Regions from separate parts of the Solibacillus sp. FSL W7-1436 genome, predicted to be linked through region 1. Evidence: riboswitches for the same ligand, from Rfam matches in the RefSeq annotation. Region 1 holds a riboswitch; the other holds the start of a gene.
What was found. Region 1 has a riboswitch for FMN ahead of ribE (riboflavin synthase). Riboswitches for the same ligand answer to the same signal wherever they lie in the genome.

Region 1 (6,960 bases):
ATTCCCATTACAATTCCGGAGAATACCCAACTTGCTGCTCGTTTATAAATCAGCATATCACCATAGCTGTCAATTCCGTATTTTCGTAGCAAAAAGACTGTAATTCCCGCCATGACAAGCCCTCGAATTATGAATACAATCTGAATGAGCTGAAACCATCCAAAAATCCCTTTTTGAAAAAATAATGCCTTGCTGTCCTTTCGTGCATAGCCCTGCAAATAAGCAAAATCAACTGCAACATACAAAGGAAAAGGTTTTTTTATAATCAATAAAATGATATAGAAAAATGTATAAATAAGACCTAAATAAACATTGTTCCAAATCATTTGTTCCGCGGAACCCGACAACAGATCAACCGTTGTACCTATAAGCATCGAACCTAAAATAAACAAGCCCGTCACATTGAATTGCCGATCTTTTGCAAAGCGGTAAACCGTATAAATGATTCCGGGAACAGTGGACAGCAGCATTGCGGCATAGTCACCAAAAGGCTCTCGTCCAAATTTCCATATCGCATATGGTAAAGCTGCATAAAACAATAGTTCCAGAAAGATAAAGTATTTATTCGACTGTGAATTATTCGCCATAAAAGCCTCCATTATCATTAACGCTTAATGATTCTTTATAGGGTGTAAAAGGTGTTTTGAGTATTTATATTACTGAAGATTATCCGACACTATATTGCTGATTTTAATAACTTGAAAGAAGCTATCAAGCAAATAATGAGATTTTAACGGATAATTTCTAATCATAGTACAGCCCGCAATTTACTCCTTTCTTTTTTATGTAATATTCTGTATATTATTCTACGGATTTCCTTTTGCAAAGTTTCAAATTTTTTTAATTTTATAGACGTCAGAGGTAAAAAGGTTGATGGAATAAAAAGTGAGTAGGGGCTAAAATACTATTAGCTTTTTAATGTATTTATGTTACAATAATTTTCAAATAAAATAATTTCCTTCGGGGTCGGGTGAAATTCCCAATCGACGGTGATGAGTTTATCTCTAAGCCCGTGAGCCACTTTTTGTGTGCAGGATTTTGGTGCAAATCCAAAGCCGACAGTTATAGTCTGGATGGGAGAAGGAATAGCAGCACATTTTTAAAAGTTGATTTTAAATGTGATTTTTTGCTATACACTTTTCCTGTCGCGCCTTGTGACGGGATTTTTTTATTTCCACTGAAAATAATATTTTCCTTCGGGGTCGGGTGAAATTCCCAATCGACGGTGATGAGTTTATCTCTAAGCCCGTGAGCCACTTTGTGTGCAGGATTTGGTGCGAGTCCAAAGCCGACAGTTATAGTCTGGATGGGAGAAGGAAGCAATGTCAGCAGTTTTTTGAAAAATACATTCAAAAAGCTTATTTGATGATGCTCAATTTTCCTCTCATCGAACTCCGACTTCAATCGGGGTTCTTTTTTATTATTAAAAAGAGGTGAGCAGGATGTTTACAGGAATCATTGAAGAACTTGGTACGGTTGAATCGATCAGCCAGTCCACACAAGCGATGGAACTAGCCATTCGCGCAAGCAAAATTTTAGAGGATGTCCAACTCGGGGACAGCATTGCCGTTAATGGTGTCTGTCTGACAGTGAAGCAATTCTCAAAAGCAGTATTTTTGGCAGATGTGATGCCGGAAACCGTCAAAGCAACGAGTCTCCAGCAATTAGCGGCAGGTATGCCTGTCAATCTGGAACGGGCAATGTCGGCAAATGGTCGTTTCGGCGGACATATTGTTTCAGGTCATGTTGATGGAACTGCAACAATTCAGCGTAAGAGACCTGTCGCAAATGCAGTTTATATTGATCTGGCAATGGAAAAGCATCTGATTGCAGAATGTATTAAAAAGGGCTCCATTACAGTTGACGGCACGAGTTTAACCATTTTTGATGTAACAGACACATTCATTACCATTTCCTTAATCCCGCATACGTATGATCAGACTGTATTAGGCTATAAAAAGCCGGGAGATGTTGTGAACATTGAAACAGATTTAATCGGAAAATATGTAAAAAAACATTTACAAAATCAAACGGAAAGTACGATTACGATGGACTTTTTGCAACGTACAGGATTTTAAAGGAGTGGTGACAAATGAATACAATTGAAGAAGCAATTCAGGCATTGAAAAACGGCGAGATTATCATTGTGTCAGATGACGAAAACCGTGAAAATGAAGGAGATTTTCTAGTTTTAGGAGAATTCGCTACACCGGAAAATGTTAATTTCATGGCACTTTACGGAAGAGGATTGATTTGTACGCCCATTTCTTCTGCAATTGCAGAAAGGCTTTCTCTTCATCCAATGGTGCAAAGCAATACCGATACATATCAAACGGCTTTTACGATTAGTATCGATCATATCGAGACAACAACAGGTATAAGTGCATATGAGCGTTCTAAAACGATGCTGGCATTACTGGACCCAGCAACAGAACCGGAGCATTTTCATCGCCCGGGCCATGTATTCCCGCTTATTGCTAAACAGGGAGGCGTGGTGGAACGCCGCGGACATACGGAAGCAGGCGTTGATCTGGCGAAGCTATGCGGTTCGAATGAAGTCGCAGTCATCTGTGAAATTATGAACGAAGACGGTTCAATGGCCCGCATGCCGCAGCTCGAAATGCTTGCACAAAAACATAACCTGAAATTTATTACAATCGAAGACTTAGTTCAATATATAAAATTAACTGCCGTATCGGTATAAAAAGGAGCAATTAAAATGGGAAAAACATTTGAAGCACAATTAGTGGGAACAGATTTAAAAATCGGAATTGTCGTTGGACGATTCAATGAATTCATTAACGATAAATTATTAAGCGGTGCAATTGACGGCTTAAAACGTCACGGTGTAGACGAAGCAAACATCGATACAGCATGGGTGCCGGGTGCTTTTGAAGTACCGTTTGTAGCGAAAAAAATGGCTGAAACAAATAATTATGATGCAGTTATCGGATTAGGTACGGTCATTCGCGGGTCTACAACACATTATGATTATGTATGCAATGAGGCAGCAAAGGGAATTGCAAAAGCCGGCTTGGATACAGGAGTACCGGTAATTTTCGGGATTGTCACAACTGAAAATATCGAACAGGCAATCGAGCGTGCTGGTACGAAAGCAGGCAACAAAGGCTACGACAGTGCAATGTCTGCGATTGAAATGGCAAACTTGAATAAAATGTTCTAATAAAGTTAGCGTACGCCACCCCAAAACATTGGGGTGGTTTTTTCCTTATCAGGGTAGTGGTAGCTGAAATGGTATTCTGATCCTAATTAATTATTTACAAACATTCCCTTATATTCTATTGTTAGGACAGACAGAGAAGGAGGGAGAGCGATGGCAGAAATCGTACGAAGAATAAGACCAGGGCAGTATTGGCGCCTCAAGGAACATGAAAGCTGGTTTTCGGATATGTCCGAGCAGGGGCTGCATTTTTATGAAATGGGCATATGTTTTGCAAAGTTTAAAAAAGGTGATCGCAAACGGATGGATTACCGGCTTGAACTGGCAAAAAGCAAAGATATATCAAATGAAAAAATTAGGTTATTTGAAGATAGCGGATGGGACTATATTGCGAGTGACCGTCATTTCCACGTATTTGCGGCACCGACTGATTCTAAAGTAAATGAACCCCCAATAGACCGGGAAGAGCAAATCTCAATAGCAAAAAAAGTTTTTAACAAAACATTAATTAATTTTATAATTAGTTTAATGGCAATTATTGTTATCACTGCGGTCATCGTCAAAACGATAGGAAACGGTAAAATCTCTGTTTTGCAGCTGATAGATGGATATACACTTACCCCACTGTTACTATTATTCCTTAATTTTATACAAATACTCCCGATAGGTAGAAGCTTGTTTGGAATCAATCGTTTGCGGAAGGAACTTAAAGACGGGATATTAGACGATCAACAAAAACCATGGGAAAATTTTTACCGTTCAAATATTGTGTCCACAGTCATAGTATTAGTCATAACATTAACTCTTGTGTTTATACCGGTATCCCAATTAGTGAGCATGAAAACAAAGCCATTACCGGAAGAAGATACAGGCTTGCCGATCATCCTTCTTTCTTCAATTGAAAATCAGCCGCATCTTAAAAGGAAAACATTTCAATTCTATGGTGAAGATTTGGGAAGCTCCTACTCATCCCAGTGGAATATTTTTGCTTCTGTCCAATACGATTCAACAGAATGGGGCGTTATTCAGGAAGGGGAATGGCACGATCCAAATAATGCCTATCAACCAAAAATCGAATCGGAAGTTTATAAGCTGCGCTTCCATTCTCATGTCAGCTCATTAGTTGATGAGTTGATCATCAAGCATACATATGGAAGTGAACCTGCAAGTTTTGTAGAAAGAGAACACACAGCTTTCGATCGTCTGCTGATTCGCAATGATACTTCTGATAAAGAGTTTCTCTTTGTAAAGGACCGTGCCTTAATGTATATCAATTACAGTGGCGAGGTAGAAGAAGGGGTAATCATCGAGAAAGCGGCTGAGAAAATGGCATTGCTTGCAGATGATTGAAGGAATTGAATATCTAATAAACTTTTAAATCATCTAATAACGATTGTACATTTTCTAATAAGTTGCAGGTTTTCTAATATATGAGACGTTTGTTCTAATAACTCTCTTAAATGTTCAAATAAAAATACTGTAAGTGCTAATAAACCGTTGAAGTTTTCTAATAAATCCGAAGTTCTTCTAATAAAGTCCGTCGCCGCTTACTGAACTTCTCCGGAATGCATATTGGTGACACTACAACTGCAATCCGTTTAACTTAAAATTCCCCTAGCTTCATTCTGATGAACATGTTAACATATTTAAAAATTCAGAAAATGAAGGTGAGTAAATGGAGAATCTTTTGTTCTTTGTCATTGCGTGTATCCTGTTGATTGTATTGCCGGGTCCTGATACAGCGATTGTTACGAAAAATACAGTTGTTAATGGGCAAAAAGGCGGTTTCCAAACGATGGTCGGGTCTTGTGCGGGGTTAACGGTCCATACCATTGCAGCGGTTGCCGGGCTGTCGGCGATTATCGTAAAATCCGCCTTGGCATTTACGGTGCTGAAGTATGTGGGAGCGGCCTATTTATGCTATTTAGGTATTAGAACATTGCTGAGCATGCGTGCAAAAAAAGCGGAAATGGAAGACTTGGCGGATATTGCGGAAGTTGAAGCAAAAGGCAATTCCTATTTTAAACAGGGCCTTATTACAAATATCACAAACCCTAAAGTAGCGGTATTTTTCCTGACGTTTTTACCGCAATTCCTTTCAAAAGGCGCAGAACCGTTTTGGCCGTTTTTGACGATGGGCATCATTTACATTGTTTTAACTTTTGTCTGGTTTGCGCTCTATGTATTTTTATTGAACAAAATCCGCAATTTCATGAAAAAACCTGCTACACAGTCGGTAATCGAATCCTTGACTGGAGCGGTACTCATCGGTTTTGGCATTAAACTGGCATTGGAAAAACAATCATAATTGAGCACATTGCGAGATTCCTGAATACATTGCTGCTACATCGCAACCGCCATTTTCCCGCATATTCTTTTTTAAAGTAGGGTATAGTTCCCTAATTATAGAAAAAGGGATGATGAAAATGGGCTTGTATATTACAATGTGGATAGCAATGATCGCTGTATTAGTAGTAAATGCATTATCAAATACACTGCCGTTAAACGGGCAAACCGCAGCAGAAATTACGAATCGCTTGGAAGTATTATTTACGCCTGCAGGCTACGTGTTTTCCATTTGGTCGCTGATTTATGTACTGCTGGTCATATGGCTAATTATGATATACCGCAAAGTGAGAGATAATCGTTTTAACGGAAAAGTGGGAATTCTATTTATCATCAGCTGTATATTTAATATTGCCTGGCTGTTCAGCTGGCATTATGAACAGTTTATACTCTCCATTATCGTAATGTTCTTTTTGCTGTTTACACTCATTGCGATTTACCTGCAGTATAAAAACACGGAAAAAGGTCTTTCAGAACGCTTTCCATTTTCATTTTATCTGCCATGGCTATCTGTAGCGACAATCGCCAATGTAAGCTATGTGTTAAAACAACATGAGGTCGATTTGGGGATTTCAGAGGTGGCCGGATCACTCATACTTGTCGGAGTTGCAGTCATTCTCGGTTATTTGGCCGTTGCCGTTTCAAAAGATATTTTCTTTACGCTCGTCATTGTATGGGCACTGATCGGTATTGCAGTTAAAACCGATAATCCGACAATGCATAACGGAACACTTGCATTAACGGTCATCTTGGTTATCGCGGCACTCATTCGTTATATGCGTATGAAGACAAAAAGACTTGTTTAATTAATAAGGGTTGTAGTATAAGTCGGAAATGACTTTTACTACAACCCTTTATGTTTGAAGTTATTTAAAAAATACAATCGACATAAAGCCCATGTAAAAACATAATGTGAGCGCAAATGTCATTGCAGCCGATACAATGACCGGCAGCTGTTTCATATAACTTACGATGACAAGACCGATGAACAGTGCTGTCAGCAGGAAAAATCCTAAACCAATACCTGTCATTTGGAAATACCCGCGCATGCCGGCTTCAATTGAGCTTCGGTAGAATAACTCAAAAAACGGCGAGATTTCCTGAACATAAAAACTCGGTGGCTGTTGTTCGCTATATAGCGCGGTAATGAATAAAATCAGTACAAGCAATACGGTTTCAATTCTTACCCACGTACGCGGTTCAAATAAGGGCTTGTTCATTTTCAGTTTGATAAGCAGACTATTTGCCAAAATAATGACAGTCAACGGGACGAGCAGAACATGCTTAATGAATAAAAATTGTCCGTAATTCCCCGACCAGCTTGTTATATAGCCCGGCACGATGGTATCAGTCATCAGGACACCCGTTAAAGCGACAGCCGTAAAAGCTACAAGTGCAACAGGAGAGAACCACTTTAAAAAGGCTTCCCAGTT
Region 2 (6,960 bases), 710 kb from region 1:
TCTGGACATATCTCATAATAAGATGACGTAAAATTTTACTACCAGAAATTACTACATGATTTAATTTCATTTTTTCTGCAAAAAAATTGGTTAATTTACTCGTTGAAAAGTCACCCGGCCCAAATTGATGTATAATTATTACCATGCAAGTTTAGGGGGAATTTTTTATGGCGAAGCAAAACATCGCAAAGTCAATCGGACAAAAAATCATCGTTATTATCGGAGGTTTAATCGCCGCTTACGGATTAGAAGCTGTATTAATACCTAATAACGTATCGGATGGCGGAATCACGGGGATCAGTATCGTTATTTCTCAAATAACGCCACTATCATTAGGCATGCTGATCGCCTTATTGAACATCCCGTTTATTTATTTAGGATATAAACAAATCGGAAAAACCTTCGCAATCAATTCAGTTATCGGAATTGCTTCATTAGCAATCGGTACTTCACTTATGCACCATGTACCAACTATTATTTCTGGCGATGCATTGCTTATTACAGTTGTTGGGGGGATCATCTTAGGTGTCGGTATGGGGTTAGCCCTTCGTAATGGTGGGGCTCTTGATGGAATAGACATGCTTGCCGTATTACTATCGAGAAAATTACCTTTTGGTACAAGTGATCTCATTCTATTTTTAAACTTTTTCGTTTTCATCATTGTATCGTTTGTATTCGGCTTCAAAGGGGCTCTTCTATCAGCGATCGCTTATTATATCGCATCAAAAGTTATTATAATTGTTGAAGAAGGACTTAGTGGTTCCAAAACTTATAAAATTATTACAAAAGATCCGCTTACAATGGTCGAAACCATCCGGGACCGTCTGGGACGTAGCGCAACTTTCAGTACTGTACACGGTGCTTATTCCCATCAGGAATTCCAGGAAATCACATGTGTAATTAACCGGATGGAAGAAAGCAAAATTAAAGGTATTATTCGGGAAATCGATCCGAATGCCTTTGTGACAGTATATGAAGTAGTTGAGGTTAAAGGTGGAAGCTTCAAAAAGCAGAATATCCACTAAAACAGAAAAATGGTTGTGTGAAAGGAAATTTTTCCTTTCACACAACCATTTTTTTAATTCGTATTTACCTCACTGCTGTGATGCGGTATACATAATCCGATAACCGCTCCTACTACCGCCGGAACAATCCAGCCTAGACCAATGGAGTATAGCGGTAAGTAATCGGCGTAAAACGTAGAAATAGAAGACAGCATACCCACTTCAAATGCCGGTACACTTCCGATCAACGCATTATACCCATCAATTATACTAATAAAGAATACGAGTAAAATTGCCCCCGCAAATACAGGCTTTTTGTAGTTAAATAGCGGTCCTGCAAGCGCCAGTATAATTAACACAATTGCCAGCGGGTAAAGGAACATCAATACTGGAATTGCATATGTAATAATATTCGTTAACCCAAAGTTCGCAATGATAAACGATACAACACATAGCGCCACTACAAATGTTTTATAACTGACTTTCGGAAACACTTCATGGAAAAATTCACTGCATGAAGTGATGAGCCCGATACTCGTTTTCAAACAGGCAAGGACAATAATAATCGCCAACAAAATTGCGCCGTATGAACCGAAGTAATGATCAGCTACTGCAGCAAAAATTTGTCCTCCATTATCAAATGTTCCTATTGCCGTTACACTTGATGCCCCCATATAAGCAATCAGCCCGTATATCAGCATCATCAGTGCCATTGCAAAAATACCTGATTTCCAAGTCGCTTTTGCAATTTCCTTCTTATCTGTAATCCCCGTCCGCTTTATCGCATTGATGACAACAATACCGAACGCAAGAGAAGCAAGCGCATCCATCGTATTATAGCCTTCTTTAAAACCTGTCATAAACGACTCGCTAATATAGGTTCCGGCAGGTTCAACGAATTTCCCCATCGGAGAAAACAGACTAATTCCGATTAATACAAATAAAAAGATTAAAAATGCCGGCGTTAGGTACTTGCCGATAATGTCCATTATTTTCGCCGGATTTAACGAAAAGTAAAAAACAACCGCGAAGAATATAAAACTGAACACCGCAAGCCACAATGTCGTCTGCGAAGGATCGATAAACGGTTCAAATCCAACAACAAACGGTACTGTTGCTGTACGCGGGATTGCAAAAAATGGTCCGATCGTCAAGTAAAGCGCCAATGCAAAAAACAAACCAAACATTGGATGTACTTTACTTGCCAAATCACGCAATCCATTACTACCCGACAATCCGATTGCCAGAATTCCTAAAAACGGCAAACCAATTGCCGTAACTAAAAAGCCAATTAGCGCAAACCAATAGTTCGTCCCTGCCAATTGCCCCATCTGAATCGGAAATATTAAATTTCCTGCTCCAAAAAACATCCCAAACAGCATCGTTCCGATCACTGCATAGGTTGAAAATGGTATTTTCTTGTCCATCATATTCTCTCCTAAGATGTCATTTCATGGTGTTATAATGAAACGTCCAAATTTTCTTAACAATGTACAATATCATATCAGCACTATAACAGAATGACAATAGTAATAGTAAATATAAAAGGAGCGATGTCATAAAGTTATCACTTTTATGACATCGCTCCATCATTTATTATTTAATTTAAGCGGAATATTGTCTGCGCTGATTTTCAATCCAAACACGCATTGTACGGTAAAGCATCGTCACAACAACAAACATCATAATCCCTTTAACAATATTAAACGGTAAAATACCCAACACGATCGTTTCGTACATATTATATTCGAAGCCTAGTAAATACGTGTACAGCGGTAAGAACGCCACGTAGTTTAATGCCGCCATTCCAAGTGACATTACAACTGTTGATACAACCAAGCCTGTCATTAACCCTTTTGCAGAAGGGAATTTTCTATAAATATAGTAAGCCGGTAAAATGAATAATACACCTGTAGCGAAGTTAGCCATATGTCCTACCGGAATTCCTTCAGGAGCCCCTGTGTAAATCCAGTCAAGCACATTTTTAACCAATTCAACCAGGATACCCGCAACAGGTCCCATCGTAATTGCCGCAATCAATGCTGGCACATCACTGAAATCAATTTGTAAAAATACCGGGAACCATGGTAGTGGGAAGTTTAACAACATCAGTACAAATGAAACCCCACTCAGCATTGCGATCGTTACGAATGTTCGTAACTTCAAACTTCTTTTTTGCATATAAATCTCTCCTCTTTGCTGATTCCATCTCGCAAGAAGAAAGGACGTATCAAATCATTTCATGAAAAAACCCCTATGCTAAAATAGAGCATAAGGGAGAAATAGGCACACTTAAATAAAGGGTCTATCTGTGCATTTGCAGCTATTCCTGATTTTTGTAACCGAAAGATATTCCGTTAACAAATAAGGAATTTCAAAATAAGTACTGCAAAGCACGGCATTTTCAAAAAATGACGACCGTACCTTCACCTTCTCCCATCCAGACTATACTGTCGGCTTTGGAATCGCACCAAATCCTGCACACAAAAAGTGGCTCGCGGGCTCGAAAAGTTCGACATAACATCCTCCAAGTAAATGGTCAGAAGTTATAACTTTAATTACCGCCGGTCGGGAGTTACACCCTGCCCCGAAGATGAATCAATATGAAATTATGTAGCAATTACCTTGCTATAACTATTATTATATATAAAAAAAAGGAATTGTAAAGCCCATTGCTTACAATTCCTAGTAAAATTATTTGAATTATTGAAATTCATAGTGGATCCGGTTTGCCGCAACCGGCTTCTCTACTGGTTTAGTGAAGTCAAAACCGCCCCATTGTTCCTGAACAATATTTTCAAATTGAACCTGTTTTTCGAAACTTGCCGCTGTCATTATCAGCCCTTCAATCATTCGCATTGCTTGGGCAGGTTCATAATCCTCCAAGTTTAAAGGTTCTTCAAATGTAATCGTAACGATCGACTCAGCGTCTTCAACTTTTAAATAGACACCCGGCAATATAACTGTTCTGTATATATCATTCGCTTCCACCGTCATATTTTTGACTGCTTCCTGCACATCTTTAAAGCTCATTCGGAAATTCGGACTTAAATAGACCGCCCCATCCCGCATCTGATACATAAAATAATTATATTGCGCGTTCTCATCGTTTAAGAGAAACGGTTCATCCACATCGCCGACATGGTCAAAGTAAATCGGCTTTCCGGCCTTGTTTTCAATTTGCACGTCCATATATGCATCGCTGAAAGTATCGACAAGGGAACCGAGGTAATTTGATAAGGAAGCTGTTCCCGCATCATACTGGTGATCCTCCGGCAGTGTATGAACAAGCCTGTTCCCTTCCTCATGCAATTCACCTTTGTAAGGATGATATTCATTAAATCCGAGAGACTGTTCGTCAAGCAGCGGACTGAATGTGTTATAAAGTTCCAGCTTCGTCGGATTTTCTGTACCCGTTTTTTCGGCAACAATTTCATTTGGAATCAATATGCTTACAGGTACACTTTCCGCATCATCCCCTGCAAGGCCAATCGCAAATAATGTGTTGTCCTCCAGCTCGCTTTCATAAACCAATGTTTGCTCCGGCTGTGCTTCCGTCGAGAAACTATTGATCATGGAGCGTTCATTTTGCGCTGAAGCATCTTCTTTCGCACTCATCGTCATATTCTCTTCCGATTCCGGAGTGGCAAGATCAAATGTTTCATTCTGCATTGTGACCGATTCATTATTCCCTATGAACTGCGCACTGATTAAAACAATAATAAATATTGATGCGATCGAAACGAATAATGGTGCCCAGCGTATGCCTTTTTGACTGTTTTGCTGTATTTGAGGCGGATCTTCATTAAAAGTTCCTTCATCCATTAATCGATTGAATACTTCATCTTTCGAACGATGATCGGTTACTTTCGGTGCTTTTTTCAGAAAAAGTTCAATCTCTTTTTCATCCCATTGCTCCTTTTTCATAATGGATTCGCCTCCCTTCCTTCTTGCGCTTCCAATAGCAGCCGCAGATTCTTTAAAGCACGGTGCTGTGTCGTTTTCACTTTTCCGGTCGTCCATCCTAATATCTCCGCTGTTTCCTGAATTGAAAGTTCCTGAATAAACCGCATAATAATGACCATTTTCTGATCACCCGAACACTCTTCCAACGCAACGAGCAATTGATGGAGCTGATCATTTAATTCGGTAAATTGTTCCGGTGAAGGGACTGGGCTTACGAGTTGCTCTGTCTCCCAGTCAAATGCTGTAAATGCATGTTTATCCCGAACCTGTTTTTTTCTGAAATAGTCGATCGCCACATTTTTCGCTATAGAGAACAGCCAAGTTTTTTCAGAACTTTTCCCTTCGAACCGGTCGTATGATTTTAATACACGAACGTACACTTCGTGGGCAAGATCCTCGGCTGCGGTACGATTTTTCACTAAGTAAAATAAGAAATTAAAAACATCCTGATGATACGTATCGTATAATCGATGGAAAATGGATTGCTGCACCCATCCCACCTCCATTCACGTAATTTGTCGTTTTCGAAACAAAAAAGTTACACTAATCATCCGTTACGAACGAACTGGTTCATTAAAAAGAAAAGTTTATCACTTTGAACGATTCAAAATGATAAACTTTTTTCAAACTTCATAATTCCATTACCCCAATATAATTAAGAGAATGGCAAGTAAAAAGTAAAGATTGTTCCTTGCTGTTCGACACTATCAACAGAGATTCTGCCGTTATGTGCTTCCACAATGTTTTTCGTAATGGCCAAACCTAAGCCTGTTCCGCCTTTCGATCGTGTACGGGCTTTATCTGCTTTGTAGAATCGTTCAAATACATACGGCAAATCATCTTGCGGAATGCCCTGCCCTGTATCCTTGATTTGAATTTTCGCATAGTTTTGCTCATTAACCATTGAAACCGTTACTGATCCATCCGCAGGTGTATGGCGAATCGCATTGTCGATCAAGTTCGTTAATACTTGTTCGATGCGGTCCTCATCAATCGAAATAAGCGTTTTATCCGAAAAGTCCGTTTCAATCCGCAGGTGCACATGCTTTTCTTTCGCTGTCTGGTCAAACTTATGGGTCATTCGTTCAATTACCGCAACCAATGGCACATCTTCCTTATACAGACTCATATGTCCCGATTCCATCCGCGCCAGGTCAAGCAGATCCGTTACGAGACGGCTCATACGCTGTGATTCATCGTATATTACCCGGATCATATCGATACGTTCTTCCTCTGTCGTTACTACCCCGTCAATAATCGCTTCAGAATAGCCTTGGAGCATCGCGATTGGTGTACGGAGCTCATGTGATACATTGGCGATGAAATCCGATTTCAGTTTTTCCAGTTTCGTTTCTTCGGTTTTATCGCGTATAACAGCGACTGCACCACGAATGGAATCCCTGCTGTAGAGAGGACTGATCGTTATACTGTAATAGGATTTGCCCATTTCAAACTCTTCGTCCAGCTGATCCTCGAAACTCAGTACATGATCAAGCATTTGATACAGTTCATCCGGTATCGGCTTTGAGCTGTCCAAGCCGTTTTCGACGAACCATTTTTGCAGTAGCCGTTCAGCAGGAGGATTGCTTACTAAAATCGTTTTATCGCGATTAAATGTAATAACGGAATCAGTCATCGATGTTAAAATACTTGATAATTGTTCTTTCTCCTGATTGATCACTTCTAAATGATGCTTCAATTGACGGCCCATCTGATTGAACGCAACGGCAAGCTGACCAATTTCATCATTTTGCTTTGTTTCAATTTTCGAATCAAAACGGCCCTTTGCCAATTCGAATGCATGCTCTCTCATTTTACGCAATGGAAGTGTTATTTTAGAAGAAAGGAAAAAAGCAAAAATTGTCGTCAGTATAAATGCAATAGCAGCTGCTAAAACAACAATTTTAGTTGTTTCATTACTAGTCTGGTGTAAAGCATCGGGATTTTTGTATATAAAGACGGCCCCATGTAAATCTTCAACACTTTTCAG

Region 2: it holds a riboswitch for FMN, as region 1 does, so the genes downstream of both, MKX73_RS13200 (ECF transporter S component) here and ribE (riboflavin synthase) in region 1, are expected to answer to the same signal.

What each region holds. Positions count from the first base shown of each region.
Region 1 is NZ_JBBOWV010000001.1:3,396,900-3,403,859, reverse strand. It holds gene MKX73_RS16795 (VC0807 family protein) at 1-587, opposite strand, end outside; FMN riboswitch at 953-1,089, shown strand; FMN riboswitch at 1,189-1,322, shown strand; gene ribE (riboflavin synthase) at 1,443-2,078, shown strand; gene ribB (3,4-dihydroxy-2-butanone-4-phosphate synthase) at 2,093-2,704, shown strand; gene ribH (6,7-dimethyl-8-ribityllumazine synthase) at 2,720-3,184, shown strand; gene MKX73_RS16775 (DUF2812 domain-containing protein) at 3,335-4,531, shown strand; gene MKX73_RS16770 (LysE family translocator) at 4,857-5,489, shown strand; gene MKX73_RS16765 (TspO/MBR family protein) at 5,608-6,333, shown strand; gene MKX73_RS16760 (copper resistance D family protein) at 6,394-6,960, opposite strand, start outside.
Region 2 is NZ_JBBOWV010000001.1:2,689,473-2,696,432, reverse strand. It holds gene MKX73_RS13210 (YitT family protein) at 168-1,025, shown strand; gene brnQ (branched-chain amino acid transport system II carrier protein) at 1,079-2,431, opposite strand; gene MKX73_RS13200 (ECF transporter S component) at 2,610-3,185, opposite strand; FMN riboswitch at 3,429-3,603, opposite strand; gene MKX73_RS13195 (hypothetical protein) at 3,708-4,931, opposite strand; gene MKX73_RS13190 (RNA polymerase sigma factor SigX) at 4,928-5,461, opposite strand; gene MKX73_RS13185 (ATP-binding protein) at 5,626-6,960, opposite strand, start outside.